Regions from separate parts of the Serratia sp. A07 genome, predicted to be linked through region 2. Evidence: riboswitches for the same ligand, from Rfam matches in the RefSeq annotation. Region 2 holds a riboswitch; each other region holds the start of a gene.
What was found. Region 2 has a riboswitch for thiamine pyrophosphate ahead of thiM (hydroxyethylthiazole kinase). Riboswitches for the same ligand answer to the same signal wherever they lie in the genome.
Positions count from the first base shown of each region.

Region 1: another riboswitch for thiamine pyrophosphate. It lies ahead of thiB (thiamine ABC transporter substrate binding subunit); the one in region 2 lies ahead of thiM (hydroxyethylthiazole kinase).
Region 3: another riboswitch for thiamine pyrophosphate. It lies ahead of thiC (phosphomethylpyrimidine synthase ThiC); the one in region 2 lies ahead of thiM (hydroxyethylthiazole kinase).

Region 1 is NZ_JBZXDO010000004.1:194,814-198,383, forward strand. Features, by position in the region: gene thiP (thiamine/thiamine pyrophosphate ABC transporter permease ThiP) at 1-1,552, opposite strand, end outside; gene thiB (thiamine ABC transporter substrate binding subunit) at 1,528-2,514, opposite strand; TPP riboswitch at 2,572-2,690, opposite strand; gene sgrR (HTH-type transcriptional regulator SgrR) at 2,728-3,570, opposite strand, start outside.
Region 2 is NZ_JBZXDO010000011.1:68,143-71,712, forward strand. Features, by position in the region: gene AC4PR2_RS13560 (inhibitor of vertebrate lysozyme family protein) at 1-188, opposite strand, end outside; gene thiD (bifunctional hydroxymethylpyrimidine kinase/phosphomethylpyrimidine kinase) at 273-1,073, opposite strand; gene thiM (hydroxyethylthiazole kinase) at 1,073-1,864, opposite strand; TPP riboswitch at 1,900-1,996, opposite strand; gene AC4PR2_RS13575 (GNAT family N-acetyltransferase) at 2,139-2,564, shown strand; gene AC4PR2_RS13580 (methyltransferase) at 2,666-3,346, shown strand; gene AC4PR2_RS13585 (MFS transporter) at 3,323-3,570, opposite strand, start outside.
Region 3 is NZ_JBZXDO010000040.1:6,528-10,097, forward strand. Features, by position in the region: gene hemE (uroporphyrinogen decarboxylase) at 1-510, opposite strand, end outside; gene nudC (NAD(+) diphosphatase) at 549-1,316, opposite strand; gene AC4PR2_RS24195 (Rsd/AlgQ family anti-sigma factor) at 1,418-1,921, shown strand; TPP riboswitch at 1,961-2,085, shown strand; gene thiC (phosphomethylpyrimidine synthase ThiC) at 2,200-3,570, shown strand, end outside.

The DNA of each region.
Region 1 (3,570 bases), on a different contig from region 2:
ACAACAGCAGCAACAGCAGCGCGGTCACCGCCCCGTCGTTGCTGCGGTAGGCGCCAATCTGCTGATACAGGTAAAAAGGCAGGGTACGGAAATGCTCGTTGCCAAACAAGGCGACCACGCCGAAATCGCCGATCGACAGCACGCAGGCGAAGGCCAGCGCCTGCGCCAGCGGGCGGCGCAGCGCGCGCAGTTCGATCAGCCGCAGCCGTTGCCAGCCGTGGATATCCAGCGACAGGCACAGCGGGTTGTAACGTTCGGCGAGGTCGCGCATCGGGTTCTCCAACACCTTCAGCGCATAGGGCACCGCCATCAGCGCATTGGTGAGAATCACCAGCGCATAGGGCGACTGCGGCAGCCCGATCGTATCGCTCAGCAGCAGGAAGAAGCCGGTGGCCAGCACGATGCCCGGCATCGCCAGGATCACCATGCCGCTCAGCTCCAGCGCCTGGCCGCCGCGCAGGTGCTGCCGCAGCTTCAGCTCGCGGCTGCTCCACAGCAGCATCATAGTGAGCGCCACGCACAACAGCCCGGCGCCGAGGGCGATGCGCAGCGACGTGAACAGCGCCTGCCACAGCACTGGCTGGCGCAGCACGCTGACGACGGCCTGATTGGCGCCGTCGGCGATCACCGCCAGCAGGGGCGGCAGCAGCAGCAACAGCGCGGCGGCGATCAGCAGAAAATCGCCGACGCGCCGCCACAGGCTGTCTTCCGGGTTGCGCCAGCGCTGGGCGTGGGTATGGCCCACCGGCAGCGCCTGGCTCAGGCGCTGGCTGATCAACACCAGCCCCAGACAACAGCTTAACTGGATCAGCGCCAGCATGGCGGCACGGCCCAGATCGTAGTCGTAACTCAGCGCCTGATAGATCGCCAGTTCGATGGTGGTGGCCTGCGGCCCGCCGCCGAGCGACAGCACGGTGGCGAAGCTGGCGAAGCACAGCATGAAGATCAACGCGCCGCTCGGCAGGATCTGGCGGCGCAGCGCCGGCCATTCGACGAAGCGGAACTGCTGCCAGCCATTCATGCCCAGCTGGGCGGCCAGCTGGCGCTGCTCCACCGGGATATTCTCCAGCGCCTGCAGCAACAGGCGGGTGGCCAGCGGCAGGTTAAAGAACAGGTGCGCCAGCAGAATGCCCTGCAGGCCGTAGGGCGAGAAGCCATACTCGACGCCCAGCCAGCCGCACAGCGTCGCCAGCCAGCCCTGGCGCCCATAGACGCTGAGCAGGCCGAACACCGCCACCAGCACCGGCAGCACCAGCGTCATGGCGCACAGCCGCAGCAGCAGCTGCCGGCCGGGGAAGCGGCGGCGATAGAGCGCGCGCGCCAGCAGAACGGCGGGCAGCACCGAAATCAGCGCCGACAGCAGCGCCTGCCAAAAGGTGAAGCGCACCACGTGCCACAGGTAGCTGTCCTGCCACAGGCCGCGCCAGTCGCTGTCCGGCGCGTGACGCCACAGCGAGCCCATCGCCAGCGCGGCGACCAGCAGGATCACGCCGGCGGCCAGCAGCCCCGGCCAGAGCCAGCGGGGGATCAGCGGCTGACGGCGGTTTGCCATGCCCGGATCCAACCGCCGCGTTGTTTGGCCACCTCTTCGGCGCTGTATTGCAACGCGGTATGCGGCACGTTCATCTGCTCAAAGCCGACGGGCAGTGGGGTGTTGATCACCGGGTACATCCAGTTGCCGGTCGGGATGGTGTTCTGGAAGGCCGGCGTCACCATGAACTGCATGAAGCGCTCCGCCAGCTCAGGCTGTTTGGCGGCCTTCAGCTTGCCCGCCACTTCCACCTGCAGGTAGTGCCCTTCGCTGAACGTGGCGGCGGCGTAGATATCTTTTTTCTCTTCGATCAGGTGATAGGCGGGAGAGGTGGTGTAGCTGAGCACCAGATCGCCTTCGCCTTTCAGGAACAGGCCGTAGGCTTCGCTCCAGCCTTTGGTGACGGTGACGGTCTTCTTCGCCAACTGCTGCCAGGCGGCCGGCGCCTTGTCGCCATACACTTTTTGCATCCACAGCAGCAGGCCGAGGCCCGGCGTGCTGGTGCGCGGATCTTCGTAGATCACTTTCCAGTTGCGATCGCTGCTGACCAGCTCCTGCAGGCTTTTTGGCGGGTTCTTCAGTTTTTCTTTGTTGTAGACGAAGGCGAAGTACCCGTAGTCGTAAGGCACGAAAGTCGCGTCCTGCCAGCCGCCCGGCACCGTCAGTTTGGCGGTGTCGACGCCGCTCGGCGCGAACAGGCCGGTTTGCTGCGCCGCCTGCAACAGGTTGTTGTCCAACCCCAGCACCACGTCGGCGGCGCTGTTCTTGCCTTCCATACGCAGGCGGTTCAGCAGCGAGACGCCGTCTTCCAGCGCGACGAACTTCAGTTCACAGTCGCACTCGGCTTCGAAGGCTTTTTTTACCGCCGGGCCTGGGCCCCAGTCGGCGGCGAAGGAATCGTAGGTGTAAACCGTCAGCGTCGGCTTGGCGAACACCGGCGCGGCACACAGCAGCAATAAGCAGGGCAGATATGTTTTGACCACGTTGCACTCCTGAAAAATAAGGGGGCAAGGGCATCTGAGGGGGCGAGGCGGCGTCGCCGGTTCGCTGGGCTCAAATCCCTCCGCCGGTATTGACCGGATCAGGTTCGACGGGTGTGCTCTCAGCGGAAAATCGGGCTTATCACGCGGCCCGACTTACCGCACCCCGTTGAGACGGCGCTATTGTAAAGATTAACCGACCCGGGCGAAAGGCGCTTATGCCTCCGGCGGGGCAAACCAGGCGGACTTGAAGTCGAACCAGCCGAGGGTGTTCATCCGCACGCCGCGCATGCTGCGCTGGCCGTGCAGCTGCAGCCAGTGGTGGAACAGCGGATGCAGCTGGTGGTTGCTGACCAGACGCTGGCAGAACTCGGCCAGCGGCAAGCGGTTGGCGCGCCACAGCGCCGCGTCCTGCGCCAGATCTTCGTTCATGCAATGCTGCATCAGCGGCAGTTCGTACAGCGTGGCGAACAGCGAAAACTCCAGCGGCAGATAGAAGTTGGCGCTGCCGAGCCACAGATCGCTGCGCGCGTCGCCCTGGTGCCAGGTGGCGTAATCCACGCTTTGCACGATCAGGCGGATGCCGTGCTGCGCCAGCAGCGGTTCGATCGCCTGGCGAATGGCGTGAAACTCCGAATGTTCATTGAAGTGGGTCATCGTCAGTTCGGTCAGGCCCGCGGGCTTGGGCTGCTGCGCCAGCGTGCGGTTGTGGTGCCAGCGCGGCAGCAGGCCGTACGCCGGCGACCAATAGCGCTGGTAGAGCGGCCCGGCGTGGCTCAGCAGCGAAATGGGGTTGATCAATTCGCACAGCCAACTGCGAATGGCGGGGTCGGCGGCCAGCGGAGAACGCTGATCGAACAGCAGGAAATAGCAACCCTCTTCCAGCCGGCTTTCCAGCTCGCTGTTGCCGGTTTCATCGCCCTGCAGCTGCACGCCGGAGTGCACCAGCTCTTCGGAAAACTCCGGCAGCACCCAGATGTTCACCTCGTCGATCAGCGCCCGGTAGCCAAAATAGTCGTCGAAGGCGTGGATCTTCATCTGGCTGGGATGGTTGCGCAC
Region 2 (3,570 bases):
GTGCCGACGCCCTTGCGCGCCCAGCCCGGCATCCGCGCCTGGCCTTTCACCATGTTTTGCCAGCTGGCCTGATACCCCGGCTGCTGAATCAAATCCGACGTGGTGACGATCTGCTGGGCAAAGCTGCCCGCGCTGAAGCTGAGCAGTGCGCCGAAGAGGGCGCAACGCAGCGCCTGGTGTCCCGTCATAGTCCTTCTCCCTAGGTTAAATCAGGTTTTGCCCGTCAAACCGGGCCTGAACTAGTCAGACCACGGTTGCGGCAAAAAGTTGACTCACCACCAGGCATGGAAATGATGCACCGGCCCGATGCCGTGCCCCACCTCCAGCGTGTCCGCCTGTTGCAGCGCTTGTTGCAGGTAGTCCTTGGCGGCGGCCACCGTAGCCGCCCAGTCGGCATGGCGCGGGCGCAGCGCCGCCAGCGCGGCCGAGAGCGTGCAACCGGTGCCGTGGGTGTGGCGGGTGGCGACGCGCGGCGCGGTAAAGCGCTGCTCGCCTTCAGCGGTAAACAGCCAGTCCGGGCTCTCGCTTTCGCTCAGGTGGCCGCCCTTCATCAGCACCGCCCGGCAACCCATCGCCAGCAGCGCCCGCCCCTGCTCGCGCATCTGCGCTTCATCTTCCGCCGGCGCGCACGCCAGCAGCGCCGCCGCTTCCGGCAGGTTCGGCGTAATGATCGACACCAGCGGCAACAGCTCGCGCCGAATAGACGCCACCGCCTCCGGCGCCAGCAACGGATCGCCGCTTTTCGCCAGCATCACGGTGTCCAGTACCACGAACTCCGGCCGGTAATGGCGCAGCCGTTCGGCCACCGCCTGCACGATGTCGGCGTTGGCCAGCATGCCGATCTTGACGCTGTCGATACGCACGTCGCTGAACACCGAGTCCAACTGCGCGGCGACGAACGCCGGATCGATGTAATACACCGACTGCACGCCGCGGGTATTCTGCGCCACCAGCGCGGTGATCACCGAGGCGCCGTAGGCGCCAAGCGCCGAGAAAGCCTTCAAATCGGCCTGAATGCCGGCGCCGCCGCTGGGATCGGTGCCGGCGATGGTCAGGGCGTTAATACGTTTCATCACAGATCCTCCCCGCGCAGCTGATACAGGGCGTCGAGGAACGCCGGCGTAAAACTGCCCGGCCCGCCGGCCTGCCTGGCCGCGAGGCCGCCGCAGTGGGACATCACCCGGCAGGCGGTCGCCACGTTGTCCAGGCGATCGCCCGGCAGGGCGCAAAACGCCGCCACGACCGCCGACAGCGCGCAGCCGGTGCCCACCACCCGCGTCATCAGCGGGGAACCGCCTTCGATCGCCCAATCGCGTTGGCCGTCGGTGACGTAATCCACCGCGCCGGTGACCGCCACCACCGCGCCGCTGCGCTGCGCCAGCTCACGCGCGGCGGGCAAGGCCGCCAGCGAATCGTCGCCGCTGTCAACCCCGCGGCCGCTGGCCAGCAACCCGCTGAGCGCCATGATTTCCAAGGCGTTGCCGCGTATCGCCGCCGGTTTCTCGTCCAGCAGCTGTTTAGCAAAGGCGGTGCGGTAGGAGAGCGCGCCGACCGCCACCGGATCCAGCGTCCAGGGCTTGCCGGCCCGATTGGCGGCGGCCACCGCCGCCCGCATCGATTCGGCGCGCAGCGCATTGAGGGTACCGACGTTGATCAGCAGGCCATCGGCCAGCGCGCTGAACTGCGCCGCCTCTTGCGGCTCCACCACCATCGCCGGGGAGGCGCCGAGCGCCAATAGCACGTTGGCGGTCAGCGATTGCACCACTTCGTTGGTCAGGCAGTGGATCAGCGGAGGCCGCTGTTGGAATTGGGTCAGACAGGCCGCGGCGCGCGCGCCGGGTAGTGCATCAGGTCGAGCGATCATATTCCTCCCAACCGGCGTTCAAGAAGGCGGCGCCGGCTGGGCGGCCGTGACTTCCCTACGCTGGCATTATCCAGATCAGGTAATACGGGTATTTCTCAGCCTTCATGTAGAAGGGCACCCCGAGTCATGAAAATCAATAGGTTGTGATCAACGTTGCGTTAATCCCTGCAGGGGATCATGCCAGCGGCGGCGCGGACAAACAAGCGAATAAATTGGCTCGGCAGGCATACGCCGCGCAATGCGCTATAGTGAGCACAAACCACCGGGAGATGCCATGCAGATAAGACCCTACCAAGAGACCGATCGCCCCTTCCTGCGCACGCTGTACCTGGCGTCGCGCAAGGCGGCGTTCGGCTGGCGCGATACCTCAAACTATCAGTTGGAAGATTTCGACGGAGCGACGCTGGGCGAAGCGATTTGGGTGGCGGAAGACGGCGGCACGCTGCTGGGATTCGTCTCCGTCTACCGCGAAGACAACTTCATTCATAACCTGTATGTCGATCCCCATCAGCCGCCGCGCGGCGTCGGCAGTTCGCTGCTGCAGGCGGCGGAAGCTACCTTCACCGCCACCGGCTCGCTGAAATGCCTGGTGAAGAATGAAAAGGCGCTGGCGTTCTACCGCAAACACGGCTGGCGCATCATCTCTACCGGCAACGACGGCGAAGAAGATTATTACCTGATGCATTCGCCGGCCCGCTAACGCCGCCTTTCCCGTCACAGAACTCATTAATGATAATGGATTTCATTATCATTTAAGCATAACCTTCCTTGTCTCTCTCAATGAACTTGGCAAGGAAGGTTATGCAACACCAAACGGATACACGCTTCCCCGATGCCGCAGCGGCGGACTACGATCGCCGTATTCTGACCCTGGTGCCCGGCTATCAGTTTGCCCAGGCGCTGCTGACGGCGACGCTCGCACAGACGCTGCCGAATGACGCCACGCTGTTGCTGGCCGGCTGCGGCACCGGCAGTGAACTGGAGGCGCTGGCCGCCGCCAACGCCAGCTGGCGTTTCAGCGCCGTGGAACCCTCCGCCGGCATGCTGGCGGCCGCGCGCGCCAAGGCCGAAGCCGCGGGTTACGCACAACGGGTGAGCTTCCAGCCCACCTTGCTGCAACAAGCGCCGCAAACCCGCCACGACGCGGCGGTGTGCTCATTGGTGCTGCACTTTATCGCCGACGATGGCGCCAAACTGGATTTCCTGCAGCAGTTGGCGCAGCGCCTCTCCCCCGCAGCACCGCTGCTGCTGTTCGACTATCAGCCGGAGGGTCTGCCCGTCAGCCACTACCAACATTGGCTGCAAAGCGCCGGGCACTCGGCGGCGCAGGCGCAGGAGGTGATCGAACGCACCCGCCGCAACTGGCACCCGATGGCGGCGGCGCGCAGCCGTCTCCTCCTGGCGGAAAGCGGCTTCACCGCGCCTCAGCAGTTGTGCGGTGCGCTGGGCTTCCAGCTTTCACTGCTCCACCGCCGTCGATGAGGGCGGCATCCCGCGCAGCGTCAGCCGCCAAAACAGCAGCGCGCTCAGGCTCACGCCTGCCCCCAGCCAGCAGACGCCGCTCCAGCCCGCCCAGGCGTACATATGGGTGCCGGCAAAGGCACCCAGCCCGCTGCCGACGGCGTAAAACAGCATGTAGCAGCCCACCAGCCGGCTGTGCGACTGCGGGTGCGCGCTGAAGATCATGCTCTGGTTCAGCACGTGGA
Region 3 (3,570 bases), on a different contig from region 2:
CATCTTCTTCAACTTGGTGAAGGCTTTGCTGCTGCCGCCTTCGACCATATAAGTCGCCAGCGTCCACGGGCTGCCGGAGAAGCCGATCAGCGGCACTTCGCCCTTCAGCTCGCGGCGAATGGTGCGCACCGCGTTCATCACATAGCCCAACTCCACTTCAGGATCGAACACCGGCAGCTTGTCGACGTCGGCGCGGCAGGTCACGGGGGAGCTGAAACGCGGGCCTTCGCCGGCTTCAAAGTACAGGCCGAGCCCCATGGCGTCGGGAATGGTGAGAATGTCGGAGAACAGGATGGCGGCGTCCAGCGCATAGCGGCGCAGCGGCTGCAGCGTGACCTCGCAGGCCAGCTCCGCGTTCTTGCACAGCGACATGAAATCACCGGCCTGGGCGCGGGTCGCCTTGTACTCCGGTAAATAACGACCGGCCTGACGCATCATCCATACGGGGGTCACATCCACCGGCTGGCGCAACAGCGCGCGCAGGTAGCGATCGTTCTTCAACTCAGTCATTTATGGGGCTCCCTTAATAATCTGCCGGCCATTGTACATTATTCTGCCCGGCACAGCGCCACGGTGTCCTCAATCAACCGGCGCGCCACAGTACCGGGTGGCGGCAACAGCGGCAGCTGGTCGTAGCGATACCAGCCGGCGTTGAGCAGCTCCTTGGGATCGTGGCGAATGTCACCCTGATGGTAATCGGCCATAAAGGCCATCATCAGCGAGTGTGGGAACGGCCACGGTTGTGAAGTGACGTAGCGCAGGTTCTTGATTTCAATATTGCTCTCTTCCATCACTTCGCGCGCCACCGCCTGCTCCAGCGTTTCGCCCACTTCGACGAAGCCGGCCAGCACCGTGTGGATACCACCGCGATGACGCACGTGTTGCGCCAGCAGGATCTGATCGTCGCGCCGAATGGCGACGATCACGCAGGGTGCAATCTGCGGGTAGTACCGCTCTTTGCAGTGGCCGCACAGACAGGCGCTTTCGGTGCGGCTGAGGTGCATTTCATGGCCGCAATAGCCGCAGTAGCGATGAGAGCGGTAGAAATCCGCCAGCTGCACGCCGCGCCCGGCAAGCTGGAACAGACCGCGATCCTGATCCAACAGCTGACGCACCGATCCCATCTCCCGCGGCATCGCCTGGCGCACCAGCCAGACCGGCGCGCCCTCCCATTCACCGATGGTGCGCGCCATGTGGCCCCGCAGCCCAAGAGCGGCGGCCGTCCCCGACGGCAATTCACCGTTCGGTAACCAAAGTTTGCTTTCATGGCTGACGATCCACCAGCCGTTTTCATTGCCCGTTAATGCAAGTTCCATATCGTTGTTGCACAACCTCAGCTTCACTGGCACTCTACAAATCGGCTTTGTTACATTTTAATAACTTACCGGTTACTTTTATTACTTACACGGAGTCAAACATGCTCAACCGTTTGGAAAGGCTGACTCAGCGCGTTGGCGGTAGTAATGAATTAGTTGATCAATGGCTTCAGGCCCGCAAACAGTTGCTGGTTGCCTACTGCACGCTGGTAGGCCTCAAACCGAATAAAGAAAAGCATACGCCGCTGAATGAAAAAGCGCTGGAGAACTTTTGCCACAACCTGGTGGATTATCTCTCCGCAGGGCATTTTCATATCTATGACAGAATTATCAAACAAGTGGAAGGCGCAGCCAGTCCGAAAATGTCGCTGGCGGTGAACATCTACCCCAAGCTGTGGGCCAATACCGAACAGATCATGGCGTTCCACGATCGCTATACCGAAGTGGATATCGATCAGGAGGTTTGTCTGGAATTCCACCAGGCCCTGTCGGATATCGGCGAAACGCTGGCGGCGCGCTTTGCGCTGGAAGATAAGCTGATCCAGCTGGAAGCGGAGGCCGCGCAGCAACCGCTGCCGGACCCGACGCTGGATCCCGCGCGTTAAAATTTTATAGTTTTTTTTCTTATCCCTCCTATACTGGGGGGCATCTTGTCGGAGTGCCTAGCGCCTGATTTGTTCATCGAATCAGCCAGGCTGAGACCGTTAATTCGGGATCCGCGGAACCTGATCGGGTTAATACCCGCGAAGGGAACAAGAGTAATCTATCGCCACAGGCACGGCCTTCCCCTTGCGGGCGCCCTGCCTTATCGGCCACCATCATTACTCCCTCCGAGCTCCAGACAAGCAACTTTCCCAACCCAACACACTGGTAGGAACTTGCTATGTCTAACGTTAATCCACCGCGCGCCCGTAAAGCGCAACGCGAAGCCGCCCAGCAGTTTATCGACACCCTGCAAGGCATGGCTTTCCCGAACTCACGCCGCATCTATCTCCAGGGCTCGCGCAGCGATATCCAGGTGCCGATGCGCGAAATTCAGCTCAGCCCGACCCTGCTCGGCGGCAGCAAAGACCACCCACAGTATGAACCCAACGAGGCGATCCCGGTGTATGACACCGCCGGCCCCTACGGCGATCCGCAGGCCGAGCTCGACGTGCACGCTGGCCTGGCCAAGCTGCGCGCCGGCTGGATCGACGCGCGCGGCGATACCGCCACCCTGAGCGGTGCCAGTTCCGGCTTTACCCAACAGCGGCTGGCGGACGAGGGGCTGGATCACCTGCGCTTCGAACATCTGCCGCTGCCGCGCAGGGCGCTGCCGGGCAAGTGCGTGACTCAGCTGCACTATGCCCGCGCCGGTATCGTCACCCCAGAGATGGAGTTCATCGCCATCCGTGAAAACATGGGGCGCGAGCGCATTCGCGGCGAGGTGCTGCGCCACCAGCATCCGGGCCAAAGCTGGGGCGCCAACCTGCCGGACAACATCACGCCGGAGTTCGTGCGTCAGGAAGTGGCCGCCGGCCGCGCCATCATTCCCGCCAACATCAACCATCCGGAGGCGGAGCCGATGATCATCGGCCGCAATTTCCTGGTGAAGGTGAACGCCAATATCGGCAACTCGGCGGTCACGTCGTCGATCGAAGAAGAGGTGGAGAAGCTGGTGTGGTCCACCCGCTGGGGCGCGGACACCGTGATGGATCTCTCTACCGGCCGCTATATTCACGAAACCCGCGAGTGGATCCTGCGCAACAGCCCGGTGCCCATCGGCACCGTGCCGATCTACCAAGCGCTGGAGAAGGTCAACGGCGTGGCGGAAAACCTCACCTGGGCGATGTTCCGCGATACGCTGCTGGAACAGGCGGAGCAAGGGGTCGACTACTTCACCATCCACGCCGGCGTGCTGCTGCGCTACGTGCCGATGACCGCCAAACGCCTGACCGGCATCGTATCGCGCGGTGGCTCAATCATGGCCAAATGGTGTCTGTCGCACCATCAGGAAAACTTCCTCTATCAACATTTCCGTGAAATCTGCGAGATCTGCGCCGCCTACGACGTTTCGCTGTCGCTCGGCGACGGCCTGCGCCCCGGCTCGATTCAGGACGCCAACGACGAAGCCCAGTTCGCCGAGCTGCATACTCTGGGCGAGCTGACCAAAATCGCCTGGGAATACGACGTGCAGGTGATGATCGAAGGCCCGGGTCACGTGCCGATGCAGATGATCCGCCGCAACATGACTGAAGAGCTGGAACACTGCCAC